Linked DNA regions of Microbaculum marinisediminis. The protein of the gene in region 1 interacts with the protein of each later gene in a pairwise test. Links are inferred from orthologs where the notes say so. Each region holds a gene or a part of one and is shown in the gene's direction. Other genes may lie near its edges.

Region 1 (7,868 bases):
TACGAGACACGGATCTTCGGTCCGGATCGGGTTGCCATTCAGGGCCGGCTGGTCGGCCTCATCCGCCAGTACTGACGACGCCTGCCGGGCTCAGCAGCTCGGGGGCTTAGGGTCCCCGGCGCGTCCAGGGACGATCGCCGGACCGGTCCGCCGCCGTCTCGATGGCAATGCCGTTGGCCGTCTTCGTGAGCGTGATCGCGCCGGACCGCGCGGCATCCTGCGGACCGATCACGATGGCGTCGTCCCTGCACCACTGAGGCGGCGAGATCGGTGTGACGACGACGTCCGCCCAGGCGCAATCCTCCGCGAACGCCACCGGATCGCTCACGTAGGAAACACGCAGACGACCATTGTCGGCGACGCAGGCCCACGTATCGCAGGCCGCCCGTCGTCGCGGGGTCCCCTCGGGCACGAGTCCGGCGCTGCGCAGCCAAACCTCCACCTCGTAGTCCGATCCGGGCTTTGGCAGGAACGCCAGCGCGCCGTCCTGCATTCTCAGCGCCGCCATCCGTAGGTCCCGCGCGACGAAGAGGTCCGGCGGGTCGGAGACCGCACTCAAGACGACGCCGGCCGCAATGAACGGCACCCCCAGGAGGCGCACGCCCGTGCGCCAAAGCAACAGCCAGAGCCCGCCGGAAATCGTCAGGAGCAACGCGGCCACGGGCACCTGCGAGACCATGCGCACCGCCCCCTCCCAGCCGGCGACCGCCCTCGCCACGGCGAGAACGCCCTCGATCCCCAGCCCCATCGGGACAAGCGCGAGGCCTTCCAGGCCGAAGGGCATGAGCAGCACCGCGGCAAGCGCGGACGGCATGACCAGCACGCTGACGAGCGGCATCGCGGCGACATTGGCGATCAACCCGTAGACCGCCACGCGGTTGAAGTGATAGGCGGCGAACGGCCCCGTCGCCAGCCCGGCTATCAGCGCGGTGAACACGAGCCCGAGCACCGCCCGGACGAGAAAGCGGACCGGCGGCGCCATCGCGCTTTCACTCCGCGAAAGCGACCACCACCGCAACGCCTCGTAGGCCGAGACCAGGGCGACGGTCGCGGCGAACGACATCTGGAAGCTCGCCGTCACCAAGGCTTCGGGCGTCAGCACGAGCACGATCGATGCGGCGATCGCGACGTTGCGCAGGGTGATCGCCGGCCGGTCGAGCAGCACGGCAACCAGCATGATCGCCGCCATGATGAAGGCGCGCTGCGTCGCGATCGAGGCGCCCGAGAGCACCAGGTAGCCGAGCCCGCCGATCAGGGCGATCGCCGCCGCCCACTTCTTGATCGGCCGGGTCAACGCGAGACTAGGCGATAGCGCCAGACAGGCACGGGTGAACCAGAACAGCGTGCCGACGACGAGCATCATGTGCAGGCCCGAGATCGCCAGGATGTGCGCCAGGCCGGAGGCGCGCAGCGCGTCCTCGTCGGCGTCCGGTATAGCGCCACGCTCGCCCGTCACGAGCGCGGCCGCGATCGCGCCGACGGAGCCGGGCAGCGACTGCCGGATTCGCGCCGCGATGTAAAGGCGCGTCCGCTCGATCGCGGTCCCGAGCCGCACTGGCAGTCCGACATCCCGCGCGGTCTGGACCGGTTTCGGCGCGCTGGTCAGGAACCCGACGCCGCCGATGCCGGCGAACCAGGCCCGCCGGGCGTAATCGAAGCCGCCCGGCACCGCGGCGTCCGGCGGCGGCAACAGCATCGCGTCAAATCGCACCGCCTGTCCTGGCGTCGGCACCGACCAGCTGCCGCGCATCCACAGCGACAGCAGGGTCGGCAGCTCCGCAGCGGCATCGCGGCCGATCCGCTCCGGCGCCACCGTGAGCCGTGCCGCGCCGTCCTCCCTGAGGTCGACCCCGATGATCCGCCCGGTCACCGGAACCGGATATCCGGTCTCGGACACGACCGGCGCGGCGACCCAGCGGCTGCGAAGCCCCGCGTCCAACATGCCCAGCGACGCCAGGAACAGGCCGATGAACGCGATGCCCCCGAGCCGGCCCGGGCCGCAGCGGACAGCGACGATCCCGGTGACGACGCACAGGACCAGCACCGCCGCGAGCACAGGTTCCCGCGGCAGCGCGAAATAGGCCGCGATGCCGGCGCCGAAAGCGACGGGACCCCAGAGGAACAATCGCTCGCGCTCGCTGTCGGCGATCCTTCGGACCGAAACGCGGCGCGACAGGCGGCTCGACAGGCCGAGCAGCGGCGCCGGCAACGCCGGCCATCGCCGCGCCGCCGCGGAGCGCGATCTGCCGATCAAGGACGCGTCGTCGGACACCGCAGTCCCCCTGGGGCCGCGCCGAAGGTTTGGGCGCGACCGTTGCCCACACCGCTTCTATCTGCGCCGGCCGCCGTGCTACACAACGCCCAGCCTACACCGCACCATCCATACTAGACCGCACGAGAAACCGGCCGCCACCTGTCATGTCCAAACCTGAGATCGTCACCCGCTTCGCCCCCTCGCCGACCGGCTTCCTGCATATCGGCGGCGCACGCACCGCCCTGTTCAACTGGCTCTATGCCCGCGGACGCGGCGGCAAGATGCTGCTGAGGATCGAGGATACCGATCGCGCGCGCTCGACCGACGAGGCGATCGCCGCGATCGTCGACGGCCTGAAGTGGCTGGGCCTGGATTGGGATGGCGAGGCGATCTCGCAATACGCCCGCGCCGAGCGGCATCGCGAGGTGGTCGAGGACCTGTTGGCCCGGGGCAAGGCCTACCGGTGCTACGCGACACCCGAGGAACTCGCCGAGATGCGCGAGACGGCGCGCGCAGAGGGCCGCCCGCCACGCTACGACGGCCGCTGGCGCGACCGCGATCCCTCGGAGGCGCCCCAGGGCGTCAAGCCGGCGATCCGCCTCAAGGCGCCGACGGAGGGCGAGACCGTGGTCGACGACCACGTCCAGGGGCGCGTCGTGTGGCAGAACAAGGATCTGGACGACCTGATTCTGCTGCGGTCCGACGGCAACCCAACCTATATGCTCGCCGTCGTCGTCGACGACCACGACACGGGCGTCACCCACGTCATCCGCGGCGACGATCACCTGACCAACGCCGCCCGCCAGACACAGATCTATCAGGCACTCGGTTGGGCCGTGCCGGAGATGGCGCATATCCCTCTGATTCACGGGCCGGACGGCGCGAAGCTGTCGAAGCGCCACGGTGCGCTCGGCGTCGATGCCTACCGCGCCATGGGCTATCTGCCGCAGGCGATGCGCAACTATCTGGTTCGCCTGGGCTGGAGCCATGGCGACGACGAGGTGATGTCGAGCGAACAGATGCTCGAATGGTTCGATCTCGACGCCATCGGCAAGTCTGCCGCCCGCTTCGATTTCGCCAAGCTGGAGAATCTGAACGGCATCTACATGCGGCAGACGCCCGATGCGGAGCTGTATGACGCGCTGATGGAGAACCTGCCCTATCTGCCCGAGGGGCCGGCGTACGAATCCCGGCTCGACGCGGTAAAGTCGGACCGAATCCGACAGGCGATGCCGGGCCTGAAGGAACGCGCGAAGAATCTCGCAGAACTCCTTGAAAGCACGAAATTTCTTGTCGAGGACCGCCCATTGTCTCTGGACCAGAAGGCCGCCAAGATACTCGACGACGGCGCACGAGAGACCCTGAGCGCAGTCCTGCCTGTCCTTGAAGCCGCCCCACAGTGGGACGCGGCGAGCCTCGAAGCGGCGGTGAAGGCTTTTGCGGAGACCTCCGGCCGCAAGCTCGGCACGGTCGCCCAGCCGCTCCGTGCCGCGTTGACGGGCCGGGCGACATCGCCCGGTATATTTGACGTTCTGGCGGTGCTCGGCCGCGAGGAAAGCCTTGCCCGCATTGCCGATCAGACCGCTTGACCGTACCGGTCCCGCCCTATGTATCGACGATCCTGCCAACGCCCGGAGCTTGCCGATCCCGCTCAAATCGGGTACCGAGACAGTCATATTCCTACCGAACCGCACTCCAGCCGACCGTGGGAGCGAATCCGTATCCCGACGAGCCGAACCTGGGCTGTGCGGGTGCCCGCCACCAGGACAGGAGCCACCTGCCCATGAATGACAAGAACGTCACCGCCGCCAACACTGCGACGCTCAAGCTCGGCGACGCCGAGCATCAGTTTCCGGTCTATCCGGGCACGATCGGACCGGATGTCGTGGATATCTCGCGACTCTACGCCGACGCCCACGCTTTCACCTACGACCCGGGCTTCACGTCGACGGCGAGCTGTGAGTCGAAGATCACCTATATCGATGGTGACGAAGGCGTGCTGCTCTATCGCGGCTACCCGATCGACCAGTTGGCCGAGCACGGCGACTTCCTCGAGACCTGCTATCTGCTGCTCTACGGCGAACTGCCGACACAGGGCCAAAAGGCCGATTTCGATTTCCGCGTGACGCGGCACACCATGCTGCATGAGCAGATGATGCGCTTCTTCTCCGGCTTCCGCCGCGACGCCCATCCGATGGCGGTGATGGTTGGCGTGGTCGGCGCCCTGTCGGCGTTCTATCACGACTCCACCGACATCTCGGACCCGTATCAGCGCATGGTCGCCAGCGTCCGAATGATCGCGAAGATGCCCACGATCGCGGCGATGGCCTTCAAGTATCATGTCGGCCAGCCGTTCATGTATCCGCGCAACGAGCTCGATTACTCCTCGAACTTCATGCACATGTGCTTCTCGGTGCCGTGCGAGGAATACAAGGTCAATCCGGTGCTCGCCCGCGCCATGGACCGCATCTTCATCCTGCACGCCGACCATGAGCAGAACGCCTCGACCTCGACGGTCCGGCTCGCCGGCTCCTCGGGTGCAAACCCGTTCGCCTGCATCGCCGCCGGCATCGCCTGCCTGTGGGGCCCCGCGCACGGCGGCGCCAACGAGGCGGCCCTGAACATGCTTTCGGAGATCGGGTCGGTCGACCGCATTCCGGAATTCGTCGCCCGCGCCAAGGACAAGAACGACCCGTTCCGCCTGATGGGCTTCGGGCACCGGGTCTACAAGAACTATGACCCGCGCGCCAAGATCATGCAGAAGACCTGCCACGAAGTGCTGGCCGAGGTCGGCATCAAGGACGATCCGCTACTCGACGTGGCCCTGGAACTCGAGCGCATCGCCCTGCAGGACGAGTACTTCGTCGAGAAGAAGCTGTATCCCAACATCGACTTCTATTCCGGCATCACGCTGAAGGCGCTGGGCTTCCCGACCTCCATGTTCACGGTGCTGTTCTCGGTCGCCCGCACGGTCGGCTGGATCGCCCAGTGGAAGGAGATGATCGAGGATCCGAAGCAGAAGATCGGCCGTCCGCGCCAGCTCTACACCGGCGCCACGCGGCGCGACTACGTTCCGGTATCGATGCGCAAATAGCGCATCATCTCCGAATTCAGATTTCTATGGCCGGGGCGCCAGTGCGCCCCGGCCATTTTTTTCAAGGACATCCAGGACGACGGCGGCCGCCTTCCGGCTCGGGTTGTCGCCGTCGATCAGCGTCGCGTCCCGGACCTTGTCGATTGCGGCCAGTTGCCTACGCCGCTCCGGACCGTCGTCGAACAGTGGATCGACCGCGTCCGACAGCGTCTGCGGATCGCATCCCTTATGGATGTACTCCGGAAACGCGTTCTCGCCGATCACCAGGTTGGCCATCACCACCGAATGGGTGCGCACCATCCAGCGCAGCGCCGCGGTCAGCGGATCGAGCCGGTAGGTGACGACCATCGGCACGCCGGCAAGCGCCAGCTCGAGCGTGACCGTCCCGGACGCCGCCAGCGCGACCCGGCCGGCGGAGAATGCGTTCCATTTCTCGAATTCGCCCGAAACGACACGCGGTCTGACCGGCCAGTCCGCAACCTCCTGGCTGAGCCGATCGGCCAGATGCGCGACCGCGGGGAGGACCGGATCGAAGTCCCTGCCCTTGTCGCGCAACGCCTTTAGCGTGTCGCGGAAGACCGGCATGAGCCGCTCGACTTCAGTGATGCGGCTGCCGGGCAGCACCAGTAAGGTCGGCTTGCCACCCGCCTGTGCCGCCCTGCCCGGCATCAGCGCCAGCCGCTCGACCGCCGGATGCCCGACATAGACGCAGTCGGGACCCCCGAGACGCCGGTGTACGGCCGGTTCGAACGGGAAGACCGCGAGAACCCGGTCGATATAGGCGCGCATCTTCCGCGCCCGCCAGGGCCGCCAGGCCCAGACGGTCGGGGAGACGTAGTCGACGATCGGAAGCCTTGGCAACCGCCGGCGCACGCGTTTGGCGACCTGATGGGTGAATTCCGGACTGTCGACGATGATCAGGATGTCCGGCTCGAAGGCAACGACGTGATCGACGGCTTCATGTACGCGTCGAATGAGGCCCGGCAGCCGAGCAAGGATCGCGAACGGCCCCATGACGGCGATCTCGGACAGTGGAAATACGCTCGTCAGGCCCGCGCGTTCCATCTCCGGGCCGCCGACTCCGGCGAAGGATATCGTCCGATCCGCATCGGCCTGCATGGCTTCCATGAGGCCGGCACCGAGATGATCGCCCGAGGATTCCCCCGCGATCATCGCGATGCGAAGCGGACGCGACTGCGATCGCTCCGGAACCTGATCGCTCATGGCCGGCGGCTTGATCCGCTACCGGTGTCGATCCCGACGAAGAACAGACCGGCTTCGTCGGCCGCGCGGCGCACGTCGTCGATGCGCGGCACCAGCACCCTTCCCGCCTCGACGGCGATCCCCTCGAGGCCCGCATCCTTGGCCACGCGTATCGTTTCCACACCGGCGACCGGCATGTCGAGCCGAAGTTCCTGGCCGGGCTTCGCCGACTTGATCAGGACGCCCGACGGCGGCGGCACCGATATCCGCCCCTCTCGGCGCAGGTCGGAGCAGCGGGCCACCATCGCATTGGTGCCCTCCGCAGCCTCCACCGCGATCACGCGCCCGTCGAGCACGATGACCGCCTGACCGATATCGAGTGGCCCCATCTGGCGAATTGCCTGGAAGCCGTAATCGATGTCGGCGCGGGCCTTTCGCCCGGGCTTGACGCGTCCCAGCGTTCCGGTCGGCGCGACCAGACGCGGCACGACGTCGGCCGGGCCGACGATCCGGAAGCCCTCGCTTTCGAATATCTGGACGACACCGTTGACCACCTTGTCGTCGCCGCCGCGCTTGAGGCGCATGATGGCCGGCAGCAGCGCCGCCTTGACGGCGCTCATGTCCCATTCGATGTCGGAAAAGCGGGGCCTTCGGAAACTGCCCGCCATCAGGACGTCGCGGCAATTGCGCTCGACAAGCAGCGCCTTGAGGCGCCCGGCGGCGCCGATCGGAAGCCGCGCCGTCGGAAAGGCGGAGAAATCCGCGTCCGCCTCACCGTCCACTGCGATGACGAACAGGGAGCGCCCGGTGTTCCGGACCTCTTCCGCGACGAGGCGCGGCAAATCCCCGGCGCCAGCGATTATGGCCAGCGGTCCCAGGCTTGCCTCCTCCCGGCTCGCCGGATCCGCAGACATCCCGTCACCCTCCGCGTCCGCTACGCGGGGTGCACAAGGCCCGATCGGAATCGGCCCGGATGAAATCGACCACCTTTGTGACCAACGGATGTTCGGGGAACAGCTGGGCGACGTCTTCCACCCGTTCCATCAGCGTGCCTTCGTTCGAAAACAGCAACCGATAGGCCTGGCGCATCGTGTGGATCTGTTCGCGATCGAAGCCATGCCGCTTGAGGCCCACGATATTGAGCCCTCCCAGATGGGCCCGGTTTCCGAGAACCGATCCGTACGGGATGACGTCGTTCTCGACGCCGCTCAAGCCGCCGACGAAGGCATACTCACCGATCCGCACCCATTGATGGACGGCCGCGAGACCGCCGAGGATGGCGTGATCCTGCACCTGGCAATGGCCGGCCAAAGTCGC
Region 2 (7,927 bases), on another replicon or contig:
CATGCGCCATGGAACGTCCTCGACCCAGCTCGCGCTATTCCGACGTCTTCTCTTCGGCGGCGGCCGGTTCGCCTTCGTCCGCGTCGTCCGCGGACGGCTGCTCGTCATCGGCCGGCTTGTCGAGGCGCTCGACCGTGCCCTCATCACGCAAGCCCATGATGATGTCGCGCTGCTTCTGCCGCACCAGCATCTCGTAAAGCTGGTCCTCGACCTCGTCGAAACCCGGCTTGTCGCGCTTTTCCTCGACCTTGATGATGTGCCAGCCGAAATCCGACTTCACCGGCTCGGACACGTCGCCGATGCCGAGCGCGAAGGCGGCTTCGGCGAATTCGGGAACCATCTGTTCCTTGGTGAACCAGCCGAGATCCCCACCCTCGGCCCCGGAACCAGGATCCTTCGACTTTTCCGCGGCGATTTCGGCGAAATCCTTGCCCGCATCGATCTCCGCCTTGATTTCCTTGGCCTCGTCCTCGGTCTCGACCAGGATATGGCGGGCGCGCACGCGGTCCTCCGCCGGAATGTCGGCGATCACCTGATCGTAGAGCTTCTGCGCCTCCTCGGGCGTGGCGACCTTCTCGGCTTCGCGGCTGAGGTACATTTCCATCAACGCCCGTTTGACCAGGTAGTCGAGGCGCTGCTTGACCTCCTCCTCGTCGGCTAGCCCCGCTTTGCGGGCAGCCTCCGATACGAGCTCCAGATCCGTCAGATAGCTCACCAGATAGTCGCGACGCTGGGCCTTGGACATCTGCGGCATGGACTCGCGGATGTCTTCGAGGGCCATTTTCAGGTCGTCTTTGGTGATGTCCTTGCCGTTGACGCGAGCGACGACGTCGTTTTCCTGGTTATCCTGCGCCGAAAGGGGCACCGGAAGGGTCATCGCCAGTCCGGCGGCGAGCGTGGCGGCCACGCACATGCGCGTGAGCGACGAGGGGATAGAAATCGTCATGAGCCGGGTTTTCCGTCTTGCTGGTGTCGGTCTGCCGGGCGCGCATCGCCACGGCTTTTCATCCCTAAGATCGCCGCCGCGCCGGCCGCCCCGATGAGCGGCGCGCGCGACCATTTGGATGCCGGCGCCAAGCTTGCCCAAACCGGCCGCGTTGACAAGGAGAAATCCGACTCTTATCTCACCGAACGTTGTCCACTCGGCCACAAATGCGCCCGACCCTTAATGATACGGTCGCATTTCTGGGGTCGAGTCCGGCCCACCCGACCGGCCCCGCTGGACCGGCCATGTTTCGACCGACCGCCCCAGTGGCGATCACATTCCCAAGAGGCGCCAACCGTTCCAGGCGAGGCGCCGGAGAGACGGCACTCATGATCGGCCTCGGCAATTTCGCCAGCAAGTTTTTCGGCTCCGCCAACGACCGGAAGGTCAAGTCCTACCAATCCCGCGTCGACAAGATCAACGCCCTCGAACCGGAGATCGAGAAGCTCTCCGACGAGGAGCTGCGCGCCCGCACCGCGGCCTTCCGCGAGCAACTCGCCAACGGCGCCACCGTCGATGATCTGCTCGAACCCGCCTTCGCCACCGTCCGGGAGGCGGCCAAACGCACGCTCGGCCAGCGCCATTTCGATGTGCAGCTTATCGGCGGCATGGTCCTGCACGAGGGCAACATCGCCGAAATGAAGACCGGCGAGGGCAAGACCCTTGTCGCCACCCTGCCCGTCTACCTGAACGCGTTGAGCGAACGTGGTGTCCACGTCGTTACCGTCAACGACTACCTCGCCAGCCGCGACGCCGAGTGGATGGGCCAGATCTACCGTTTCCTCGGCCTGACCGTGGGCTGTATCGTCCACGGCATCGACGACGAGGAGCGACATCGCCAATACGCCTGCGACGTCACCTACGCCACCAACAACGAGCTCGGCTTCGACTACCTGCGCGACAACATGAAGTACGAGCTGAACCAGATGGTCCAGCGCGGACATCATTTCGCGATCGTCGACGAGGTCGACTCGATCCTGATCGACGAAGCGCGCACGCCGCTGATCATCTCCGGTCCCGTCGAGGACCGCTCCGATCTCTACACCCAGATCGACACGCTGATACCCTCCCTGTCGCCGGAGCATTTCGAAGTCGACGAGAAGCAGCGCTCCGCCACCCTCACCGAGGTCGGCACCGAGTTCATCGAGGAGAAGCTGAAGGAAGTGGGCCTGCTGAAGGAAGGCTCGCTCTACGACGTCGAGAACGTCACGCTGGTCCACCACGTCAACCAGGCGGTCCGTGCCCACAAGCTGTTCCAGCGCGACAAGGACTACATCGTCAAGAATCGCCAGGTCGTCATCATCGACGAATTCACCGGCCGCATGATGGAAGGCCGGCGCTATTCGGAAGGCCTGCACCAGGCGCTCGAGGCCAAGGAGCACGTGCAGATCCAGCCCGAGAACGTCACGCTGGCCTCGATCACCTTCCAGAACTATTTCCGCCTTTACGGGAAGCTTGCCGGCATGACCGGCACCGCGGCGACCGAGGCTGACGAATTCATGGACATCTACGGTCTCGAGGTCATCGAGATCCCGACCAACGTACCGGTCGCCCGTATCGACGACGACGACGAGGTCTACCGCACCGCCAAGGAAAAATACGACGCCATCCTCGAGCTGATCGCCGATTGCAAGAAGCGCGGCCAGCCGGTCCTGGTCGGCACCACCTCGATCGAGCGCTCCGAGCAGCTGGCCGAAGTGTTGAAGGCGAACGGCTACCGCCAGAAGGACTTCACCGATCCGGACGCCTTCCAGCCGCTTTATGACGGCGACCAGGGCACCGCGCAGGAGAAGGTCTTCGCCGTCCTTAACGCCCGCTACCACGAGCAGGAAGCCTACATCATCGCCCAGGCCGGCGTGCCCGGCGCCATCACCATAGCCACCAACATGGCCGGCCGCGGCACCGATATCCAGCTCGGCGGCAACGCCGACATGCGCATCCGCCACGAGCTTGAAGGCATCGAAGACGGCCCCGAGCGCGAGGCCGCCATCAAGCGGATTCACGACGAGATCGAGACACTGAAGGCGAAGGCCAAGGACGCCGGCGGCCTCTTCGTGCTCGCAACCGAACGCCACGAAAGCCGGCGCATCGACAACCAGCTTCGCGGCCGCTCCGGTCGCCAGGGCGACCCCGGCCACTCCAAGTTCTTCCTGTCGCTGCAGGACGACCTGATGCGCATCTTCGGCTCCGACCGCATGGACGGCATGCTGCAGAAGCTCGGCCTGCAGGAGGGCGAGGCCATCGTCCATCCCTGGATCAACAAGGCGCTGGAGAAGGCGCAGTCGAAGGTCGAGGCGCGCAACTTCGACATCCGCAAGAACCTGCTGAAGTTCGACAACGTGATGAACGATCAGCGCAAGGTGATCTTCGAGCAGCGCATCGAGATGATGTCCGGCGAGGACATCGCCGAGACCGTCGCCGACATGCGCCATCAGGTCGTCGAGGAACTGGTCTCCAAGCATATCCCGCCGAAGGCCTATGCCGAGCAGTGGGACACCGCAGGCCTCAAGGCGAAGGTGCAGGAGGTGCTCAACCTCGACCTGCCCGTCGACGAATGGGCCAAGGAAGAGGGCATCGCCGACGAGGAGATCACCGAGCGGCTGATCAAGGCCGCCGACGAGCGCTTCGCGCGAAAGGTCGCCGATTTCTCGCCGACCGTCATGCGCCAGATCGAGAAGGCGGTACTGCTGCAGACGCTCGACCATCTCTGGCGCGAGCACCTGATCACGCTCGACCACCTGCGCCAGGTGATCGGCTTCCGCGGCTATGCCCAGCGTGATCCGCTCAACGAGTACAAGACCGAGGCCTTCGAGCTGTTCGAGTCGATGATCGACCGTCTGCGCGAGGCCGTCACCAGCCAGCTGATGCGCGTCGAGCTCGTCCGCGAGGCGCCCGAGCCCGAGCCGCTTCCCGTCATGGAGGCCCACCACCTCGACCCGGCCACCGGCGAGGACGAGATGGCGCTGGCGGATGCCGAATACGCCTATTCGCACGGCGGCGCGGCCCCCGCTCTGGCATCGTCCGCGGCCGTCGCCCGCAAGCCCGAGCGCGATGCCTCCGATCCCGCGACCTGGGGCAAGGTCGGCCGCAACGAGCCTTGCCCGTGCGGATCCGGCAAGAAGTACAAGCACTGCCACGGCAAGCTCGCATAGGTCTCGCGGAACCTGCGGCGGTCCGTTGGCGTTTCCGGTAGGGTCGGAACACTCGGACGGACCGTGCCATGCCTAACCGCCTGCTGATCGTCGCCAACCCGGGCGCGTCCCGCGCCGATGTCGCGCTCGGGCCGGCGGTGGGAACGCTGGCTGCGGCCGGCTTCGATCTCGATCTGCGGCAGCCCGACGACGCAAACGACATTCCGGCCCTGATCGAACAGGAAGCGCCGGGGTGCGACGCCATCGTCGTCGCCGGCGGCGACGGCACGGTGAATGCCGCCGCCGAAGCCCTCATCCACGCCGGCAAGCCCGTCGGCCTGCTGCCCGTCGGCACCGCCAACGACCTCGCCCAGACCCTCGGCATTCCCGCCGACCCGCAAGCCGCCGCCGACATCATCATCGCCGGCCACAGCCGCGATATCGATGTCGGTCGCGTCAACGCAAAGCCGTTCCTGAACGTCGCCTCGATCGGCCTGTCGGTCGATATCGCCCGGCGCCAGGATACCGGCCGCAAGCAGCAATGGCGGGCGTTCAGCTACCTCCTGACGACTATCGAGGTGCTCGGCGAGGCGAATCGGTTTCGCGCCGAGATCGAATGCGACGACGAGTCGGTCGTGGTCGACACTTACCAAATCGCCGTCGGCAACGGCGTCTTCTACGGCGGCGGCATGCGCATCGCCGAGGATGCGGCAATCGACGACGGCCTGCTCGACGTCTACGCGATCAAGGCAGCGACGGTCCTGGAGCTGCTGGCCCTCGCGCCCGCCCTCAGGGCCGGCAGGCACCTCGAGCGCGACGACGTCGTCTCGCTGCGCGGAGCGCGCGTGCGCATCGCCAGCACGCAGCCCCTGCCGATCAATACCGACGGCGAGGTGACCACCGAGTCGCCTGCCGAATTCGGTGTCGATCGCGCCGCACTGACGGTCTTCGCCCCACCGCCGGATCCGTAAGGGGGTCGCGGGAACGGTTCGGTGCCGCTACACATTGAGTCGCTCAAGACCCGCACTGTTACTCAGGCCTTTCATGAATTTCGACCAGACTTTCCTGTTCGCCCTGTTCGCCGGCGTTTTCGCGATGATGCTGTGGGGACGTTTCCGTTACGACGTCATCGCGTTTTCGGCGCTGCTGATCGCCATTGTCGTCGGCGTCGTGCCCAAGGAGGACGCCTTCGCCGGCTTCGGCCACCCGGCGACCATCATCGTCGCGTTGGTGCTCGTCGTCTCGCGCGGACTGGTGAACTCCGGCGCCATCGAGATCGTCATGCGCGTCATCGCCGACGGCGGCAAGAGCGTCGGCAGCCACATCGTCAAGCTAGCAGGCATCGGCGCGGCATTGTCGGCCTTCATGAACAATGTCGCCGCGCTGGCGCTGCTAATGCCGGTGGACATCCAGGCCGCCGTCAAGGCCGGCCGCAGCCCGGCGATCACGCTGATGCCGCTGTCGTTCGCCACGATCCTCGGCGGCCTCGTCACCCTGATCGGTACGCCGCCCAACATCATCATCGCCTCGTTCCGCGAACGCACGCTCGGCGAGAGCTATCACATGTTCGATTTCGCGCCGGTCGGGCTGGCCTGCGCCGTGGTCGGCGTCGCCTTCGTCGCCACGATCGGCTGGCGACTGATCCCGAAATCTGCGACCGAGCGCAACACCGGCGCCGAACTGCGCGACATCCACGGCTATATCGCCGAGCTGGTCGTAGGCGAGAAGTCGACCGCCGTCGGCCAGAAGGTCGCGGACCTGGACGAAGTCGCCGAGGAGCACGAAGTCTCGGTCGTGGGCCTCGTCCGGCGCGGCACCCGCCTGCCCGGCGGAGCCCGGCGCGAGGAGATCCAGTCCGGCGACCTTCTCGTCGTCGACGCCACACCTAGCGCCATCGACGCCTTCGTCGGCGCCCTCAAGCTCGGCTTCATCGGCGAGGAAAAACATCGCCAGGCGGCCGGTGCCGATCTGGAGGTCATCGAGGTCGTGGTGCCGCAGGACGCCCGCATCGTCGGCCGCTCCTCCGACGACGTGCGCCTGCTGAGCCGATACGGCGTCACCCTGCTGGGCATCTCGCGGCGCGGCAAGCGCTTCCGCGAACGGGTCCGGCGGCTACCCATCGAGGCCGGCGACATCCTGTTGCTTCTAGGCCCCGTCGAGCGCATCGAGGACGCGTCGATGCGCATCGGCGCCCTGCCGCTGGCCAAGCGCGGCCTGCAGGTGACGCAACATGGCCGCGCCGGGCTTGCCGCCGGCATCTTCGGCCTGGCCGTCGCCGCGGCCAGCTTCGGCGTCGTCTATCTGCCGGTCGCGCTCGCCGCCGTGGTGGTGGTCTACGTGCTCACCGACATCATTCCGCTGCGTGAAGTCTACGAGGATATCGAATGGCCGGTGGTGGTCCTGCTCGGCTCGATGATCCCGCTTGGCATCGCGCTGGAGAATGCCGGCGGCACGCAACTGATCGCCCAAAGCCTGGTGACGATCGCCGCCGGTACGCCGCCCTGGGTCGTGCTCACCCTGTTGATGGTGGTAACGATGACGCTGTCCGACGTGCTCAACAACACCGCGACGGCCGTCATCGCCGCCCCCGTCGCCGTCGACATCGCCAACAGCCTGGGGACGAGCCCCGATCCGTTCCTGATGGCGGTCGCGGTCGCCGCGTCCTGCGCATTCCTCACGCCGATCGGCCACAAGAACAATACGCTGATCCTCGGGCCGGGCGGCTATGCCTTCGGCGACTACTGGCGCATGGGCCTGCCGCTGGAGATCATCGTCATCGCCGTGGCGATCCCGACGATCATGATCGTCTGGCCGTTCTGAAGGGCCGGCGGCAAATGAAAACGCCCGGGGCAAACCCCGGGCGTCCTGGCTGAATCCTGGAAACCGCGTCCTTAGCGGCGCGGGGCCTTCGTCCGCTCGTGCGATGCAAGGTCGGCCGGTACCGATACGCCGTCGACCTCCTCGAAATAGTCGAACACGGCGAACGGGTTCTCGTTGACGAGGATCGGCACGAATGCGGTTGCCGGCGTCAGGCGCGGCAACCCGTCCTCGAGCCCGCTATCGATCGACGCGCTCTTGTCGTCCGCCGCCTTCGCCGGCGTCGGCACGGTGCCCGTGGTGATCGGATCCGCATCCGGATCCGGTTCGGCAGCCGCCTCGTTGCCTTTGACGTTGCCGAGGCTGCGCAGCCCGCCGGTGATCCCCACCAGCTTGCCCCAGACGCCCGAGAAGGCGGTGGCGACGGAGGAACCGTTGCCGGCGTCGGCATCGGCCAGCGCCGGGTTTCCGGTCAAGGCGAAGTCGGACTCGGCCGGTTTCGTTTCGGCAGGCGTCTCGGCCTCGGCGACCTGCTTGCCGAGCACTTCGTCGGCCTTGGCGTCGGACGTGTTCGCCGCGTCGCCCTGCTCCTCGAGCGAAGCGGTCATGATGACGTTGGAGCGCGCCGACGACTGCTGCTCCTGCATCTTGAGTTCGGCAAGCGCCACCTGGAAGGCGGTTTCGTCACGCATCTTCTTCGCGGCGACGGCGACCTCGATGGTGTCGGGCACGTCGAGCTGCGGGCAGCGGGCGTTGGCGATCAGCTTCTGGTTCGGATTGGCCGGCTTGGCGTTGAACACGTAGTCGCTCCCGCAAACGCCGACCTTGGGCGGAACGCCGGTGACCTCGAAGTGGTCGCTGCCTTCCTTGAGCGTCTTCCAGAACGGCATGTTGGGATTGCCGGCATGGCGCGCCATGTTGGCCGGCGTCATGCGGAAAGGATAGGCCTGCACCTGGAATTCGCGCTGGCCGCCCCGGAAGGAATCGCGGGCAA

What was found.
Region 2: the proteins of gltA (region 1) and MUB46_RS06360 interact in binary tests that used the Escherichia coli proteins (3 or more experiments, as listed by UniProt). The link is inferred for Microbaculum marinisediminis from one-to-one orthologs.

Annotation. Positions count from the first base shown.
Region 1 is NZ_JALIDZ010000012.1:22,437-30,304, forward strand. Bases 3,307-6,192 are described here. They hold gltA (citrate synthase), read left to right. Parts: upstream 3,307-4,037; coding sequence 4,038-5,348; downstream 5,349-6,192. Other genes in these bases: gltX (glutamate--tRNA ligase), read left to right, coding at 3,307-3,843; lpxB (lipid-A-disaccharide synthase), read right to left, coding at 5,373-6,192. Also shown: transcriptional repressor LexA, read left to right, coding at 1-75; MUB46_RS21070 (ComEC/Rec2 family competence protein), read right to left, coding at 107-2,254; more of gltX, read left to right, coding at 2,419-3,306; more of lpxB, read right to left, coding at 6,193-6,572; MUB46_RS21090 (LpxI family protein), read right to left, coding at 6,569-7,465; lpxA (acyl-ACP--UDP-N-acetylglucosamine O-acyltransferase), read right to left, coding at 7,470-7,868.
Region 2 is NZ_JALIDZ010000003.1:41,752-49,678, reverse strand. What follows is about bases 3,202-6,146. They hold MUB46_RS06360 (lipid kinase), read left to right. Parts: upstream 3,202-4,205; coding sequence 4,206-5,087; downstream 5,088-6,146. Other genes in these bases: MUB46_RS06355 (SLC13 family permease), read left to right, coding at 5,161-6,146; secA (preprotein translocase subunit SecA), read left to right, coding at 3,202-4,137. Also shown: bifunctional glutamate N-acetyltransferase/amino-acid acetyltransferase ArgJ, read right to left, coding at 1-10; MUB46_RS06370 (peptidylprolyl isomerase), read right to left, coding at 35-946; more of secA, read left to right, coding at 1,315-3,201; more of MUB46_RS06355, read left to right, coding at 6,147-6,936; MUB46_RS06350 (L,D-transpeptidase family protein), read right to left, coding at 7,008-7,927. UniProt on the Escherichia coli protein: In vitro phosphorylates phosphatidylglycerol but not diacylglycerol; the in vivo substrate is unknown.